Regions from separate parts of the Streptomyces sp. TM32 genome, predicted to be linked through region 2. Evidence: predicted binding sites of a transcription regulator. Region 2 holds the regulator's gene; each other region holds the start of a gene.
The links. Region 2 encodes HrcA, which represses chaperone genes, less so after heat shock. Its sites were predicted from a motif close to TTNGCACTCNGNNNNNCNGAGTGCNAA; they were not measured.

Region 1: a site for HrcA is predicted at 2,791-2,817, ahead of EST92_RS28835 (FmdB family zinc ribbon protein). Genes of this name have one in related genera too.
Region 3: a site for HrcA is predicted at 2,768-2,794, ahead of groL (chaperonin GroEL). Genes of this name have one in related genera too.

Annotation. Positions count from the first base shown of each region.
Region 1 is NZ_SDIG01000211.1:3,452-9,266, forward strand. Features, by position in the region: gene EST92_RS28825 (potassium/proton antiporter) at 1-1,104, shown strand, start outside; gene EST92_RS28830 (MFS transporter) at 1,414-2,715, shown strand; gene EST92_RS28835 (FmdB family zinc ribbon protein) at 2,829-3,167, shown strand; gene EST92_RS28840 (S-methyl-5'-thioadenosine phosphorylase) at 3,356-4,189, shown strand; gene EST92_RS28845 (hypothetical protein) at 4,329-4,601, shown strand; gene mscL (large conductance mechanosensitive channel protein MscL) at 4,884-5,381, shown strand; gene EST92_RS28855 (hypothetical protein) at 5,423-5,671, opposite strand.
Region 2 is NZ_SDIG01000082.1:18,144-23,958, forward strand. Features, by position in the region: gene EST92_RS18830 (Uma2 family endonuclease) at 1-266, shown strand, start outside; gene EST92_RS18835 (DUF3097 domain-containing protein) at 244-1,077, opposite strand; gene EST92_RS18840 (MBL fold metallo-hydrolase) at 1,140-1,877, opposite strand; gene hrcA (heat-inducible transcriptional repressor HrcA) at 2,073-3,089, shown strand; gene dnaJ (molecular chaperone DnaJ) at 3,090-4,226, shown strand; gene EST92_RS18855 (nitronate monooxygenase) at 4,321-5,418, shown strand; gene EST92_RS18860 (16S rRNA (uracil(1498)-N(3))-methyltransferase) at 5,415-5,815, shown strand, end outside.
Region 3 is NZ_SDIG01000056.1:9,548-15,362, reverse strand. Features, by position in the region: gene EST92_RS15120 (glucosyl-3-phosphoglycerate synthase) at 1-7, opposite strand, end outside; SAM riboswitch class I at 177-339, shown strand; gene thrC (threonine synthase) at 357-1,640, shown strand; gene EST92_RS15110 (MoaD/ThiS family protein) at 1,730-2,008, shown strand; gene EST92_RS15105 (cold-shock protein) at 2,432-2,635, shown strand; gene groL (chaperonin GroEL) at 2,960-4,585, shown strand; gene EST92_RS15095 (protein kinase) at 4,773-5,815, opposite strand, start outside.

The DNA.
Region 1 (5,815 bases), on a different contig from region 2:
TCCGTACTGCGCAACGTGCCGCTGCCGTCCCGGCTGACAGGCATCCTGGAGGCCGAATCCGGCTTCAACGACGCCCCCGTCGTCATCCTCGTCGTCGCCTTCTCCACCACGCAGCCGGTCGACGACTGGTACGTCCTGCTCGGCACGATCGCTCTGGAGCTGGCGATCGGCGCCGCCATCGGACTGGCCATAGGCTGGCTCGGCGCCTACGGCATGCGGCACGTGGCGCTGCCCGCGTCCGGTCTGTACCCGATCGCCGTCATGGCCATCGCGGTCTCCGCCTACGCGGCCGGTGCGCTGGCGCACGGCTCCGGCTTCCTCGCCGTCTATCTGGCCGCGGTGATCCTCGGCAACGCCAAGCTGCCGCACGCCCCGGCCACCCGCGGTTTCGCCGAAGGCCTCGGCTGGATCGGCCAGATCGGCATGTTCGTCCTGCTGGGCCTGCTGGTGACCCCGCACAACCTGCTCGACGACATCGTGCCCGCGCTGCTGATCGGCCTGATCCTGACCATCGTGGCCCGGCCGATGTCCGTATTTGTGGCGCTGCTGCCGTGGCGGATGCCGTGGCAGGAGAAGACCCTGCTGTCCTGGGCCGGGCTGCGCGGTGCGGTCCCGATCGTGCTGGCGACCATCCCGATGGTGACCCATGTGCCCGGCAGCGAGCGGGTCTTCAACATCGTCTTCGTGCTGGTCGTCATCTACACCTTCGTCCAGGGGCCGACGCTGCCCTGGCTCGCCAGACGGCTGCGGCTGGGCGACGGCGAGGAGGCCGCCGACCTGGGCATCGAATCGGCGCCGCTGGAGCGGCTGCGCGGCCATCTGCTGTCGACCACCATCGGCCCGACGTCGCGTATGCACGGCGTCGAGGTCGGCGAGCTGCGGATGCCCGCGGGCGCCGCGGTCACCCTCGTCGTCCGGGACGGCGCCAGCTTCGTCCCCGCGCCCACGACGGTGCTGCGCCGCGGCGACGAGCTGCTGGTGGTGGCCACCGACCCGGTGCGCGACGCGGCCGAGCGGCGGCTGCAGGCGGTCTCCCAGGGCGGCAAGCTGGCCGGCTGGCTGGGCATCCCCGGTTCCCTGGGGCGGCGGCACGGCTCGCACTGAGCGCCCGCGGACCCGGAAATGTGCTGCACATCTCCACGGATCCTAAGGAAATTCCCGGGAAGCCCTGCCCGATCCCAGGGCTTCCCGCGCTGCGGCCTGTAGTATGAAGAGGCACATCGACGAACCAACTCTGCCTGATGCAGAGCTGGCGCGACCGCTCGGCGGCCGCGGTCCCCCTGCCTTACGCAGCCACCTCTTCCGGTGCGGACCACGCGGTATCACTCGGTCCTGCGCGAGAGGACAGCTCTCGGCGCGTATCCGTGACGACCTCGCGGGTGGCGCGCTACCAGGCGGCAGAAAGGCCCGGCCGTGGCATCCGCGGTCAAGGATTCCCGTTCCGGTTACGGATCACTTCTCCGCACCCCTGGTGCATGGACATTCCTGCTGCCCGGCTTCCTGGCCCGGCAGCCCTTCGCCATGCTGACGATCGGCATCGTGCTGCTCGTCCAGTCCACCACCGGCTCGTACGGCACCGCGGGCGCGGTGTCCGCCACCACCGGCGTCTCGATGGCGCTGTTCGCCCCGCAGAGCGGCCGGCTCGCCGACCGCTTCGGCCAGCGCGCGGTGCTGCTCCCCGGCGTCCTCGTGCACGCCACCGGCGTCGCGGCCCTGATCACCCTCGCCCTGGCGCACGCCCCGCTGTGGGCGCTGCTCGCGGTGGCCGTCCCCACGGGCGCCTCGACGCCGCAGGTCGGCCCGATGGTGCGGGCCCGCTGGGCGGCCCGGCTCGGCCGCAGCCCGCTGATGCCGACGGCCGCCGCCTTCGAGTCGGTGACCGACGAGTTCACCTTCGTGGTCGGCCCGGTACTGGCCACCGCGCTGTGCACCGGCATCCACCCGGCGGCCGGACTGATCGCCGAGGCCGTGCTGACCCTGGCCGGCGGGCTGCTGTTCGCCGCGCAGAAGCGCAGCCAGCCGGCGGTGCACCGGGCCGCGTCCGGCGACCGGCCGCGCGTCTCGGCGCTGTCGGTGCCCGGCGTACGCGTCCTGATCGTGGCGTTCCTCGGCATCGGCGCCGTCTTCGGCGGAATGCAGGTCTCGCTGACGGCGTTCACCCAGCACATCGGGCAGCCCGGCATCAACGGCGTGCTCTACGGCATCTTCGCGGGCGGCAACATGCTCGCCGGTATCGCCTGCGGCGCGATCGCCTGGAAGGTCGGCCCGCGGCGCCGGCTGCTGGTCGCCTACGGGCTGCTCGCGCTGGCCACCACCCCGCTGTGGGCGGTGACCTCGGTACCGCTGCTGGGCGCCGTCGGCCTGGTCGTGGGCCTGTGCATCGCCCCGGCCCTGATCACCGGCTACACCCTCGTGGAGACGCTGGTGCCGGCCGCCGCCCGGACCGAGGCCTTCACCTGGCTGACCGGTGCGGTCGCGCTGGGCCAGGCGGCCGCGGCCACCTCGGCCGGCCAGCTCGCCGACGGATTCGGGCCGAGCAGCGGATTCCTGGTGCCGCTGGCCGGTACGGCGCTGGCCTGCACCGTGCTGCTGGCGCTCCGCGCCCACCTGCTGCCGCGCGGCTCGGCCGCGGGTGCCGACACCGCCGCTCAGCGCGTCCCGGACCGCGCCGGCGCCGGTGCCGAGGGCCGGGAGCGGGAGCTGGCGCGCGCCTGAACGGACGTGGAGTCGGTCACCGTTGCGCCGGTCACGGTGGACTGATGGCCAGGAATACTGCAAGATGGAGCGTCGTTAGCACTCATCGAGTGAGAGTGCCAGGAGGAAGACAAGTGCCGACCTACCAGTACCAGTGCACCGAGTGCGGCGAGGGCCTCGAGGCGGTGCAGAAGTTCAGCGACGACGCGCTCACGGAGTGCCCCAGCTGCAACGGACGCCTCAAGAAGGTGTTCTCCGCGGTCGGCATCGTCTTCAAGGGCTCCGGCTTCTACCGCAACGACAGCCGCGGCTCGTCGTCCAGCAGCAGCCCCGCGAAGACCTCCGCCTCGTCCGGCGCTGCGTCCTCCTCGGACTCGTCGAGCTCCTCGTCCGGCAGCTCCGAGACCAAGGCCGCCGCTCCGGCCGCCGCCTCGTCCTCCGGCAGCGGCTCGGGCACCAGCTCCGCAGCCTGACCCACAGCGTTCCGGGCCCCGCCGTCACCACGGCGGGGCCCGCTGTGTTGGGGCCTGCTTGCGTGCACGTCCCTACGGGTCGCGCCGTCCGCGTCCTTACGCGACGCTTCCATACGTTTCCTTACGGAATGCTTTCGCGGGCGTCACTCTTCTGCCTCACGCCGCCCCGCCCCGATAGTGTGACCGGCATGGCTGACGCGGAGATTGGTGTAATCGGCGGCTCGGGGTTCTACTCCTTCCTCGACGACGTGACCGAGATCACGCTGGACACCCCGTACGGGCGCCCCAGCGACTCGCTCTTCCTGGGGAAGATCGCCGGCCGCAAGGTCGCCTTCCTGCCCCGGCACGGCCGCGGGCACCATCTCCCGCCGCACCGCATCAACTACCGCGCCAACATGTGGGCGCTGCGCTCGCTCGGCGTGCGCCAGGTCCTCGGCCCGTGCGCGGTCGGCGGGCTGCGCCCCGAGTACGGCCCCGGCACGCTGCTCGTCCCCGACCAGCTCGTGGACCGCACCAAGGCCCGGACCCAGACCTACTTCGACGGGGAGACCCTGCCGGACGGCAGCACCCCCAACGTCGTCCACCTGACCTTCGCCGACCCGTACTGCCCCACCGGGCGGGAGGCCGCCCTCGCGGCGGCCCGCGGCCGGGACTGGGAGCCGGTGGACGGCGGCACCCTCGTCGTCATCGAGGGCCCCCGCTTCTCGACCCGCGCCGAATCGCGCTGGCACGCCGCGCAGGGCTGGTCGGTGGTGGGCATGACCGGGCACCCGGAGGCCGTCCTGGCCCGGGAACTGAGCCTGTGCTACACGTCGTTGACGCTGGTCACGGACCTGGACGCGGGTACCGAGACGGGCCATGGCGTCTCCCACGAAGAGGTCTTCCGGGTCTTCGCGCAGAACGTCGACCGGCTGCGCGACGTCCTCTTCGACGCGGTCGCCGCGCTCCCCGGCAACACCGCCCGCAACTGCCTGTGCACCGACGCCCACGCGGGCTGGGACCTGGGCATCGAACTGCCGTAACGCCGCGCGGCCTCACCCTTCGGGGTGGCCGAGTTGTCCACAACGGCGGGGTCGTACACAGCCTGGAGCGGGCCGGCGCGGACTCCGGCACGGTGGTGATCGCAGGTTCTCCGAACCCCTCACCACAGGCGGTGACCAGATGCCCCGTACCCCGTCCGCTCCCTCTCCGCTGACCGACTCCGACCTTCTCGCCCCTCCGCTCCCCGCTCCCCCGCCGTGTGAGGTGCCGCACTTCCCACCGGTGCGGGCAGGCGGCGGCCGGCCCCGGCTGGGCCGGACCGCACGGCGGCGTCTGCTGGCCGCCGGACTGGCGACGGCCGCCGCAGTGCTGGCCGGCGGTGCCTCGTACGGCGCCGTACGAGCCGCTCCCGCCGCCGGCTGCCCCTCGCCGACGACCGTGGGCAGGCGGTGACCATGCGCCAAGATCGAGTGGCTTCGGCCGCCGGGGCACGTGACACCGCTGCGAGTGACAGAGCGGCCGCCGCGCGCCCGTGGCGACCCGCCCGGGGCACGGATACCGCGGTCGCTGCCCACCCGGACCGCAGGAGCGGCCCCCTCCGCCCGGCCCGCACTCACGCTGCGGCCGGTCGCCGGTCGGCGCGGCAGGACTGGACACCTCCGCCCTGCTCTGACGTAAGTTGCGGTGCTGAACGTCGGTGCACCGTGTGTAGTGAGCAAGGAATGAGGCTGTCAGGTGAGCGAGAGCAAGGGCGTCCTGCAGGGATTCAAGGAATTCCTGATGCGCGGCAACGTCATCGAACTCGCGGTCGCGGTCGTCGTCGGTGCGGCATTCACGAACATCGTCAACGCGGTGGTGAAGGGGATCATCAACCCCCTCGTGGGTGCGCTCGGCTCACAGAACCTCGATCATTACCAGTCCTGCCTGACCGCGACCTGCGCCACGGATCCCAAGACGGGCGCCTTCACCGACGGCATCTACATCCTGTGGGGCTCCGTGCTCAGCGCCGCCCTGACGTTCCTGATCACCGCCGCGGTCGTCTACTTCCTCATGATCCTTCCGATAAACAAGTGGAAGGAGCGCCAGGCGGCCCGGAAGCCTGCGGAGGAGGCCCCGCTCGGCCCGACCGAGATCGAACTGCTGACGGAGATCCGCGATGCGCTGATCGCGCAGCGCGGCGGCACGAGGCCCGTGCCGTCGGGCACCATCGGCATCCAGAAGACGCACGAGTAGCAGGCGCCGAACGGCCGGCCGAGGCCGCCCCGTCGCCTCGCTCAGAGGTGGTGGGGCGGCTTTTCGTCGAGGAAGCGGGCGAGGTCGGCGGCGCTGTCCCCGCCACTGGGGCGCTCGCCCCAGCCGCGGTCGGTGTCGTCCGAGGACTGCTGGTTCAGCGGATCGTCGAAGATCAGCCGCGCCGCGGGCTTGCGGGCCGGGCGTGCGGCCGGGGCCGGCTCGGCGGCCTGTTCGGCGCCCGCGGCCTCCTGGGACTGGGCGTCCGGCTCGTGTTCGGGGGTGGTGCTCACCCCACCAGGGTACGGCCGGCACGGATGCGGCCGCCGACCGGCGCGGGCCGCCCCCCTTGGCGGAGGGCGACCGCGGGCGAGTCCGTACTCAGCACACCTGATAGGGGAAGGCTGGCCGGCACGGACCGCCTGTGGCCTCCCCGA
Region 2 (5,815 bases):
TGTCCAAGACCAGCGTTGATCATGACTATGTCATCAAGCGCTCGATTTACGCGGCAGGCAGACTGCCCATCTACCTGATCATCGACCCCATCGTGGGCCACTGCGTTGTGCTCACTGAGCCCACTGGTACCGGTGAGACAGCCGACTACCAGTTGCAGTCGATCTTCAAGTTCGGCGACGCCGTGCCGTTGGACCAGCTCGATGTCGTACTGGACACCCACGAGTTCGGGACTCTCGCCAACGTCAGACGGCACCGCCGGCCGTAACGAAGTCGATCAGCTCCTCCACCCGGCCGAGGAGTTGTGGCTCCAGGTCCTTGTAGGAGTGCACGCACGACAGGATCCGCTGCCAGGCCGCACCCGTGCTGTCCGGCCAGCCCAGCGCCCGGCACACCCCCGTCTTCCAGTCCTGCCCGCGCGGGACGGACGGCCAGGCCGTGATGCCGACGGACGACGGCTTCACCGCCTCCCACACATCGATGTACGGGTGGCCGACGACCAGCGCATGGGCGCCGGTGACCTCGGCCGCGATCCGTGACTCCTTGGAGCCGGGAACGAGGTGGTCCACGAGCACGCCCAGCCGCGCGTCGGGGCCGGGGGAGAAGCCGCGGACGATCGCCGGGAGATCGTCGATGCCCTCCAGGTACTCCACGACGACGCCCTCGATGCGCAGATCGTCGCCCCACACCCGCTCGACCAGTTCGGCGTCGTGCCGGCCCTCCACATAAATGCGCCCGGCGCGCGCGACGCGGGCCCGTGCGCCGGGGACGGCGAGTGAGCCGGACGCCGTACGCGCCGGAGCGCTCGGCGCCGGGCGGCCCTGGGGGCGTACGAGGGTGACGACCTTGCCCTCCAGGAGGAAGCCGCGCGGGGTCATCGGAAAGACACGGTGCTTGCCGAAGCGGTCCTCCAGGGTGACCGTCGGGCCCTCGGCCGTCTTCTCGCAGCGGATCACCGCGCCGCAGAACCCCGTGGTCACCTCCTCGACGACCAGATCGGGGTCGGCCGGTACCTCGGGGGCCGGCCGCTGCTTCTTCCAGGGCGGGGTCAGGTCGGGGCTGTAGCGCTTGCTCTGCATGGGGCCTGTTCTGTTCGCAGGAGAGGGATGGGCAGCCGGGCAGACGGGCGGCCCGGCAGGGGTCAGGGGGCGGGGGCGACGCCGAAGCGGGCCGCCAGCGCGTCCCGTTGGGCGTGGACGAAGGCGGCGTCCACCACGGCGCCGTGGCCGGGGACGTAGTCCGCGTCCTCGCCGCCGAGGGCCAGCAGCCGGTCCAGCGCGCCGGGCCACTGCTGCGGCAGCGCGTCCGGGCCCGCCTGGGGCTCACCGGACTCCTCGACCAGATCGCCGCAGAAGACGATCTCGGGTGCGCCCTGCCGGCCCGGTACGAGGACCGCGAGATCGTGGGCGGTGTGCCCGGGGCCGACGTTGGCGAGCAGCACCTGACGGTCGCCGAGTTCGACGGTCAGCTGGCCGTGGACGTGGTGGTGCGGGGCGACCAGCAGGTCGGCGGCCTCCGCGGCGGCGTCCCGGTCGACGCCGTGCCGTACCGCGTCGTGCCGCAGCTCGTCCTTGCCGCGCCGCAGGAGGTCGCCGAGGCCGGCCGCGCCGAACACCTCGACGCCCGCGAAGGCGGCGGTGCCCAGCACATGATCGAAATGGGGGTGGGTCAGCGCGACATGCGTCACGTCGCGGCCCAGTACGCCGCGGATCGTCCGGCGCAGCTCCGCGCCGTCGCGAAGGGTCGCACCGGTGTCGACGATCATGACGCCGGTGGTCCCCGCGATCACCCCGATCGTCTCGTCCCACCTCGGCATCCGGCGCCTGGCGACACCGTCACCAAGCCGTTCCCAGCCGGCCTCTTCCCAAGCAGTGTGCATACCGAGACGCTAGCGCCCTCGCGATAGCGTTGCCCGGCAGATCGCCCGAACACGGTCATCGGGCGGGTGCTCCGCGCGGCCGCCCTTGCCGTGGCTGTGCTACTCGGCCGTACACTGGCTCAGGGCCTGGCACTCTGCCCGTGTGAGTGCCAGGAGGAACGAGACGCCGGGACGGCCGGACTGGAGGTGCGCGGAATGCTCAGTGAACGCAGGCTCGAAGTGCTGCGCGCCATCGTCCAGGACTATGTCGGGACGGAGGAGCCGGTCGGCTCCAAGGCACTCACCGAGCGCCACCAGCTGGGGGTCTCCCCGGCGACGATCCGCAACGACATGGCAGCCCTGGAGGACGAGGGGTTCATCGCCCAGCCGCACACCAGTGCCGGGCGGATCCCGACCGACAAGGGCTACCGGCTGTTCGTCGACAAGCTGGCCGGCGTCAAGCCGCTGTCCAGCCCGGAGCGGCGGGCGATCCAGAATTTCCTCGACGGCGCCGTCGACCTCGATGACGTGGTCGGCCGCACGGTCCGGCTGCTGGCGCAGCTGACCCGGCAGGTCGCGGTCGTCCAGTATCCCTCCCTGACCCGCTCCACGGTCCGGCACGTCGAGCTGCTGGCGCTGGCCCCGGCCCGCCTGATGCTCGTACTGATCACGGACACCGGGCGGGTCGAGCAGCGACTGATCGACTGCCAGGCGCCGTTCGGCGAGACGTCCCTGGCGGACCTGCGGGCACGGCTCAACAGCCGGGTCGTGGGCCGCAGGTTCGCGGATGTGCCGCAGTTGGTGCAGGATCTTCCGGAGTCCTTCGAGCAGGACGACCGCGGCACGGTCTCGACAGTGCTGTCGGTGTTGCTGGAGACTTTGGTGGAGGAGACCGAAGAGCGACTCGTGATCGGCGGTACCGCCAATCTCACGCGCTTCGGGCACGACTTTCCACTGACCATCCGGCCGGTGCTGGAGGCCCTTGAGGAGCATGTGGTGCTGCTCAAGCTGCTCGGGGAGGCCAAGGACTCGGGCATGACCGTACGTATCGGGCATGAGAATGCCCATGAAGGCCTGACGTCCACATCGGTCGTCGCGGTCGGCTACGGTTCGGGCGACGAGGCAGTCGCCAAACTCGGCGTGGTCGGACCGACCCGCATGGACTACCCCGGAACGATGGGAGCGGTACGCGCAGTGGCACGTTACGTCGGACAAATCCTCGCGGAGTCGTAAGTGGCCACGGATTACTACTCGGTCCTCGGCGTCGGCCGCGACGCCTCGCAGGACCAGATCAAGAAGGCCTTCCGTCGGCTGGCGCGCGAGCTGCACCCGGACGTGAATCCGGACCCCAAGACCCAAGAGCGGTTCAAGGAGATCAACGCCGCTTACGAGGTCCTGTCGGATCCGCAGAAGAAGCAGGTCTACGACCTCGGCGGCGACCCCCTCTCGCAGCAGGCCGGCGGCCAGGGCGCGGGCGGATTCGGCGCGGGCTTCGGCAACTTCTCCGACATCATGGACGCGTTCTTCGGCACCGCGTCGCAGCGCGGCCCGCGCTCGCGCACCCGCCGGGGTCAGGACGCCATGATCCGCCTCGATGTCGAGCTGAACGAAGCGGCCTTCGGCACGACCAAGGACATCCAGGTCGACACCGCCATCGTCTGTACGACGTGCACCGGCGAGGGCGCGGCGCCCGGCACCTCGGCGCAGACCTGCGACATGTGCCGCGGCCGCGGTGAGGTCTCGCAGGTCACCCGGTCCTTCCTCGGCCAGGTCATGACGTCCCGGCCGTGCCCGCAGTGCCAGGGCTTCGGCACGGTCGTACCGACGCCGTGCCCCGAGTGCGCCGGCGACGGACGGATCCGCTCCCGCCGCACCCTGACCGTCAAGATCCCCGCGGGTGTCGACAACGGCACCCGCATCCAGCTCGCGGGGGAGGGCGAGGTCGGCCCCGGCGGTGGCCCCGCCGGCGACCTCTACGTGGAGATCCACGAGCTGCCGCACGCGGTCTTCCAGCGGCGCGGCGACGATCTGCACTGCACGGTCACCATCCCGATGACGGCGGCGGCGCTGGGCACCAAGTGCCCGCTGGAGACGCTGGACGGGGTCGAGGAGATCGACGTCCGGCCCGGCACCCAGTCCGGCCAGTCCATCCCGCTGCACCAGCGCGGGGTGACGCATCTGCGCGGTGGCGGCCGCGGTGACCTCATCGTCCATGTCGAGGTGCAGACGCCGTCCAAGCTCGACCCCGAGCAGGAAGAGGTGCTCCGGCGGCTGGCCAAGCTCCGCGGTGAGGAGCGGCCCACGGGGCAGTTCCAGCCCGGACAGCAGGGGCTGTTCTCGCGCCTGAAAGACGCCTTCAACGGGCGATAGCCCAGGTGGGCCGGGGTGCGGCGGCGTGCCCCGGCAAGCCGCCACAGCGTGGCCCCGATGCGGGGCGAGGCGGTGGGCGTGACACGATGTGGTCATGCCCACCGCGCTCACCGATCTCTGCCGCCACCCGATCGTGCAGGCCCCCATGGCGGGCGGCGGATCCGGGCCCGAGCTGGCCGCCGCCGTCTGTGGCGCCGGCGGTCTCGGCTTCCTCGCCGCCGGCTACAAAACCGCCGACGGGATGTATCAGGAGATCAAACAGCTGCGGTCGCTGACCGACCGGCCCTTCGGCGTCAACCTCTTCATGCCGCAGCCGTCCCTGGCCGACGGCTCCGTCGTCGAGGTCTACCGCGAGCAACTCGCGGGCGAGGCCGCCTGGTACGAGACCGAGCTCGGCGACACCGACGGCCCCGTCGACGACGGCTACGAGGCCAAGCTCGCGATCCTGCGCGAGGACCCGGTGCCGGTGGTGTCCTTCACCTTCGGCTGCCCCTCGCGCGCCGTCCTCGACTCCTTCGCGCAGGTCGGTACGTACACGGTGGTCACGGTCACCACCGCCGCCGAGGCGCAGGCCGCACAGTGGTCGGGCGCGGACGCGGTGTGCGTGCAGGGCGTGGAGGCCGGCGGTCACCAGGGCACCCACCGGGACGATCCGCATGCGGACGGGACCGGGGCGGGGCTGGGGCTGCTGGCGCTGCTCGGCCAGGTCCGCGAGGCCGTACAGATTCCGGTGATCGCCGCGGGCGGGCTGATGCGCGGCTCGCAGATCGCGGCGGTGCTGGCCGCCGGGGCGTGCATGGCGCAGCTGGGCACCGCCTTCCTCGCCACCCCCGAGTCGGGCGCCAACCCGCTGCACAAGCAGGCGCTGACCAACCCCCTGTTCACCCATACCGAGTTGACCCGGGCGTTCTCCGGGCGGCCGGCCCGCGGGCTGGTGAACCGCTTCATGCGGGAGCACGGCCCGTACGCTCCGGCCGCCTATCCGGCCGTCCACTACCTGACCTCCACCCTCCGCAAGGCCGCGGCCAAGGCGGGCGACGCCCAGGGCATGAACCTGTGGGCGGGGCAGGGGCACCGGCTGGCCCGGGAGCTGCCCGCCGGGCGGCTCGTGGAGGTGCTGACGGCCGAACTGGACGCGGCGCGCGCCGCGTTGGCCCTGCCGGGCAGCGGAAGCGACGGCAGCGCGTCATGACCGCGCCCGTTTTCCTCATCGATTCGCTCGCGGACGTACGGGCCGGGGGCACGCTGACCCTGGACGGGCCCGAGGGCCGGCATGCGGTATCGGTGCGCCGGCTGCGGACCGGCGAGGAGGTCGTGCTGACGGACGGCCGGGGCACAGGTGCGTACGGCACGGTCGCCGCCGTCGAGGGCAAGGACCGGCTCACCGTCGCGGTCACCGGGCTGCGCACCGAGGCCCCGCCGCAGCCCACGATCACCGTGGTCCAGGCGCTCCCCAAGGGCGACCGCGGCGAGCTGGCGGTCGAGACGATGACCGAGACCGGCGTGGACGCCGTCGTGCCCTGGCCGGCGGCGCGTTGTGTCACCCAGTGGAAGGGTGAGCGGGCGGCCAAAGCGCTGGGCAAATGGCG
Region 3 (5,815 bases), on a different contig from region 2:
CCAGCACGTCTACGACTCCTCGGTCGCCGCCGGAGGGCGGCCCTTGTGATCCATCTCGCGGTTCGGACGACTATCTCAACTGTCAGTGCCGTCGGTTACAGTCTTGAACAACGCGGATGACCGTCGCATGTCGGGGTCCGTGCCACAAACGCCTGGGTTTCGGCCCAGCGCCATACCGCTCATCCAGAGGGGCAGAGGGATACGGCCCGTTGAAGCCCCGGCAACCCTCCAGCCGGTCTTGCCGCAAGGACGCCTGAGACGTCCCCGCGCGCGAGGCTCCCGGCTAGGGAAGGTGCCAAATCCGTCTCGTGGCGAGATTCGTCGCGAGGAAGATGAGGAGAAAGGGCCTCGCCTCCATGGCTGTGCAAGTCACCGAAAACACCCCCACCGTCGCTCTGGGCCCCGCCGCGGCACTGTCCTGCCGTGAGTGCGGACAGCGCTTCGCGCTCGGCCCGATCTTCGCGTGCCAGGAATGTTTCGGGCCGCTCGAAGTCGCGTACGACCTGCCGAGCGGCGACCCCGAGGGGCTGCGGAAGCAGATCGAGGCCGGGCCGGACAACATCTGGCGCTACGCCCCGCTGCTGCCCGTCCCCGCCGACGTGGCCGACAAGCCCAATCTCAACCCCGGCTTCACCAAGCTCGTCAAGGCCGACCGGCTCGCCGCCGAGCTGGGCGTCACCGGCGGGCTGTACGTGAAGGACGACTCCGGCAACCCGACGCACTCCTTCAAGGACCGCGTCGTGGCGATCGCCGTCGAGGCCGCCCGTGCCTTCGGCTTCACCACCCTGTCCTGCTCCTCCACCGGCAACCTCGCCGGTGCGGTCGGCGCCGCGGCCCGCCGCGCCGGTTTCAAGTCCTGCGTCTTCATCCCGCACGACCTGGAGGCCGGCAAGGTCGTCATGGCCGCGGTCTACGGCGGCGACCTGGTCGGCATCGAGGGCAACTACGACGACGTCAACCGCTTCTGCTCGGAGCTCATCGGCGACCCGCTGGGCGAGGGCTGGGGCTTCGTCAATGTCAATCTGCGTCCGTACTACGGCGAGGGTTCCAAGACCCTCGCCTACGAGATCTGCGAGCAGCTGGGCTGGCAGCTCCCGGACCAGATCGTCATCCCGATCGCGTCCGGCTCGCAGCTGACGAAGATCGACAAGGGGCTCAAGGAGCTGATCGCCCTCGGCCTGGTCGAGGACAAGCCCTACAAGATCTTCGGCGCCCAGGCGGAGGGCTGCTCGCCGGTGTCCACGGCCTTCAAGGCCGGTCACGACGTCGTGCGCCCGCAGAAGCCGAAGACCATCGCGAAGTCGCTGGCGATCGGTAACCCGGCCGACGGTCCGTACGTGCTCGACATCGCGCGCCGGACCGGTGGCGCGGTGGAGGATGTCACCGACGAGCAGGTCGTGGACGCGATCAAGCTGCTGGCCCGGACCGAGGGGATCTTCGCGGAGACCGCGGGCGGGGTGACCGTCGGCGTGACCAAGAAGCTGATCGAGGACGGTCTGCTCGACCCGTCCCTGACCACCGTCGTCCTCAACACCGGTGACGGCCTCAAGACCCTGGACGCGGTCGCCCCGACCTCCGGGCCCACGGCCACGATCCGTCCGGACCTGGACGCGTTCCGCGCGGCCGGCCTGGCCGGCTGAGGCGCCCGGCCCGTCCGCGGGCGAGCACCGTCGACGAGCACCGTCCCCGCCCCCGAACTCGTACCCCGCACCACCCGGAAGGCAGAACCATGAGCGTCAAGGTCCGCATCCCCACCATCCTCCGCACCTACACCGGCGGCCAGGCCGAGGTGCCCGCCGAGGGCGCGACCCTCTCCGAGGTGATCGCCGACCTGGAGCGGAACCACCAGGGCATCGCGGCCCGTGTGCTGGACGACGCCGGCAAGCTGCGCCGCTTCGTGAATGTGTACGTGAACGACGACGATGTGCGCTTCGAGCAGGGCCTGGAGACGCCGACGCCGGACGGCGCGGGCATTTCGATCATTCCGGCGGTCGCCGGCGGCTGCTGATTTGCGCCAACTCTTCTCCTGCCTGACCGGAATTGCCCCGTCCGCCAGAAAGCGGACGGGGCAATTCCATGTTGTGAAAGGAGATACTATTGGGGTGATCCCCCTCCGGATATCACCGTGCGCGTGCCGAACGCATATGAGACAGCGATCAGTTGTGCTCGAAGTGTGAGCGATATTTGTCGCTTATGTGTGCTACGCCCGGCCCGACTTGCCCTGGAGAACTGGGATTTCACCTCATATTGCCGATTCTCCGGCCCCAGAATTCTCGTCCGATTGACCTGTTGCTCTGGGCATCTGTGCAGATACATTCAGCGGCGGTCGACGCGTTCCGGCGCACACCCCACGGGCCATTCGCGGGGTGAGGTCTGACCCGGGTCCGCGAAGTGCGGTCCTGCGCAAGGGCCAGTAATAGGGGAGTTAGGCATGGCTCAGGGCACCGTCAAGTGGTTCAACGCGGAGAAGGGGTACGGCTTCATCGCGGTCGACGGTGGTGCGGATGTTTTCGTCCACTACAGCGCGATCCAGATGGACGGTTACCGCACCCTTGAGGAGGGTCAGCGGGTCGAGTTCGAGATCTCGCAGGGCCAGAAGGGGCCGCAGGCGGACATGGTCCGGGTGGCCGGCTGAGGCGCCGACCGACTGCTGCGTCACGGAAGGCCCGTGCCCCGAGGGGGTACGGGCCTTCTGCTGTCTGCCCCGTAGGGGGCACCCTCCCGGTGGGCGCTTGCACTCGCACCCTGCGAGTGCTAATCATTGGCGTTAGCACTCTCCGCGTGAGAGTGCTACGAAGGACCGGGTCGGTGAGGCCCGCGGGCCGGGTGGGGCAAGGAACCACCGCGGGTCCGTAGGCCGTCCGTCGCGGGCGCCAGCGCGGTCCGGAGAAATCCTTCCCCACGCTCTCAACTGCGTTCGAGCAGGGGAGACCCCATTAGTCCGGGAGGACCACTTCACATGGCCAAGATCATCGCGTTCGACGAGGAGGCGCGGCGCGGTCTCGAGCGCGGGATGAACCAGCTCGCCGACGCCGTCAAGGTGACCCTCGGCCCCAAGGGCCGCAACGTCGTCCTCGAGAAGAAGTGGGGCGCCCCCACGATCACCAACGATGGTGTGTCCATCGCCAAGGAGATCGAGCTCGAGGACCCGTACGAGAAGATCGGCGCCGAGCTGGTCAAGGAGGTCGCGAAGAAGACGGACGACGTCGCCGGTGACGGCACGACGACCGCGACCGTCCTGGCCCAGGCCCTGGTCCGCGAGGGCCTGCGCAACGTCGCCGCCGGCGCCAACCCGATGGCCCTCAAGCGCGGTATCGAGAAGGCCGTCGAGGCCGTCTCCGCTGCCCTGCTGGAGCAGGCCAAGGACGTGGAGACCAAGGAGCAGATCGCTTCGACCGCCTCCATCTCCGCCGCCGACACCCAGATCGGCGAGCTGATCGCCGAGGCCATGGACAAGGTCGGCAAGGAAGGCGTCATCACCGTCGAGGAGTCCCAGACCTTCGGTCTGGAGCTGGAGCTCACCGAGGGTATGCGCTTCGACAAGGGCTACATCTCGGCGTACTTCGCGACCGACATGGAGCGCATGGAAGCCGCGCTCGACGACCCGTACATCCTCATCGTCAACTCCAAGATCAGCAGCGTGAAGGACCTGCTGCCGCTCCTGGAGAAGGTCATGCAGTCCGGCAAGCCGCTGCTGATCATCGCCGAGGACGTCGAGGGCGAGGCCCTGTCGACCCTGGTCGTCAACAAGATCCGTGGCACCTTCAAGTCCGTCGCCGTCAAGGCCCCGGGCTTCGGTGACCGCCGCAAGGCCATGCTCGGCGACATCGCCATCCTCACCGGTGGCACCGTCATCTCCGAGGAGGTCGGCCTCAAGCTGGAGAACGCCGGTCTCGAACTGCTCGGCCGCGCCCGCAAGGTCGTCATCACCAAGGACGAGACCACCATCGTCGACGGTGCCGGTGACAGCGAGCAGGTCCAGGGCCGCGTCAACCAGATCCGCGCCGAGATCGAGAACAGCGACTCGGACTACGACCGCGAGAAGCTCCAGGAGCGTCTGGCGAAGCTGGCCGGCGGCGTGGCCGTCATCAAGGCCGGTGCCGCCACCGAGGTGGAGCTCAAGGAGCGCAAGCACCGCATCGAGGACGCCGTGCGCAACGCGAAGGCGGCCGTCGAGGAGGGCATCGTCGCCGGCGGTGGCGTCGCCCTGCTCCAGGCCTCCTCGGTCTTCGAGAAGCTGGACCTCGACGGTGACGAGGCCACCGGCGCCAACGCCGTGAAGCTCGCGCTGGAGGCTCCGCTGAAGCAGATCTCCGTCAACGGCGGCCTTGAGGGCGGCGTCGTGGTGGAGAAGGTGCGCAACCTGGCCGTCGGCCACGGCCTGAACGCCGCGACCGGCGAGTACGTCGACATGATCGCCGAGGGCATCATCGACCCCGCCAAGGTCACCCGCTCCGCGCTGCAGAACGCCGCCTCCATCGCGGCGCTGTTCCTCACCACCGAGGCCGTCATCGCCGACAAGCCGGAGAAGGCCGCCGCGGCGGGCGCTCCGGGCGGCATGCCGGGCGGTGACATGGACTTCTGATCCTCGCGGATCAGACGCTGGTCCTCCCGGACCGCACGTCCAGACGTACGTCGGGGCGGCACCCTCCTCCCAGGGGGTGCCGCCCCGGCGGCGTTGTTTCTGCGGGTATGCGGTGCTGTGGGTATGCGGTGCGGCGGATCTGGGGTTCTGTGGATCTGCGGTTCCGTGGATCCGAGGTACGGTCAGGTCATCGCCGTGCGGGGCGGCGGTGGGCGTGGAGGTGGTTCTCCGGCACCCTGACCCGGATCGTGGACCCGCGGGCCATGTCGGCGCCCGGCCCCGGCGACTGAGCGCATACGGTGCCCGGCTCGGCGGACCCCTCCGGGCAGTGCAGGCCCGGCAGGCGCTTGGCCGGCATCACCCGGAGCCCCGCTCGCTCGGCGGCGGCCCGCGCCTGCGGCAGCGTGCCGCCGACCAGGGCGGGAACCCGGGCCTTGCCCCGGTCGCTCGCCTGCCCGCCCTTCGGCTGCCGGCCGTCCGCCGACTGCCGGCCGGGCTCGTGCTCCGGCGACTCGCCCGGTGCCGGGGAGGCCGGGCTCGCGGTGCTGGACGCCGCGGCGCTCGCTGCGGCGGTGTCCGGCTCTCCGCTGCCCGGCTCCCCGCTTCCCGCCACCGTGAGGGCGTATCCGCCGGCGACCACGGCCAGCAGCGCGCCGGCCAGTAGCCCGGCCGTCCGGCCGACCCGGCACCGGGCCGGCCGGGAGCGGCGTCCCCGGTCGCCCCGGACGGGCGGATCCGGGGCGGGGAACACCAACGTCGGGTCCGTGTGCAGGCTCGGCACGGGTGGGCTCGGGGTGAGCGGGCCGGATGTGTGGGGGCGGGACGCGGGCGGGCCAGGGGGCCCGCCCGCGTCCGCCGGCCCACCGAACGCCGCCTCCGGGCCCGAGTGCCCGGAGGGGAGGCCGCCCAGGATCCGCTCGACGGTTGCGAGCATCGCCTCGGCGTTCGGTGGGCGGTCTGTGGGCGCCTTGTTCAGTGCCCGGAGCACGAGCGCATCGCACTCGGGAGGCACCTGTGGCGCATGAGCCGACGGGGGCTCCGGGGTGGCCTCCACATGCTGGAGGACCAGGTCCATCACGCCCGCACCGAGGAACGGCGGACGCCCCGTCAGCAGCTCGTACAACAGGCAGCCGGTGGAATAGAGGTCGGCGGGGGCACCCACGGCCTGCCCCCGTGCCTGCTCCGGGGAGAGGTACGGGGGAGTACCGACGACCGTGGTGTCCGGGGGCA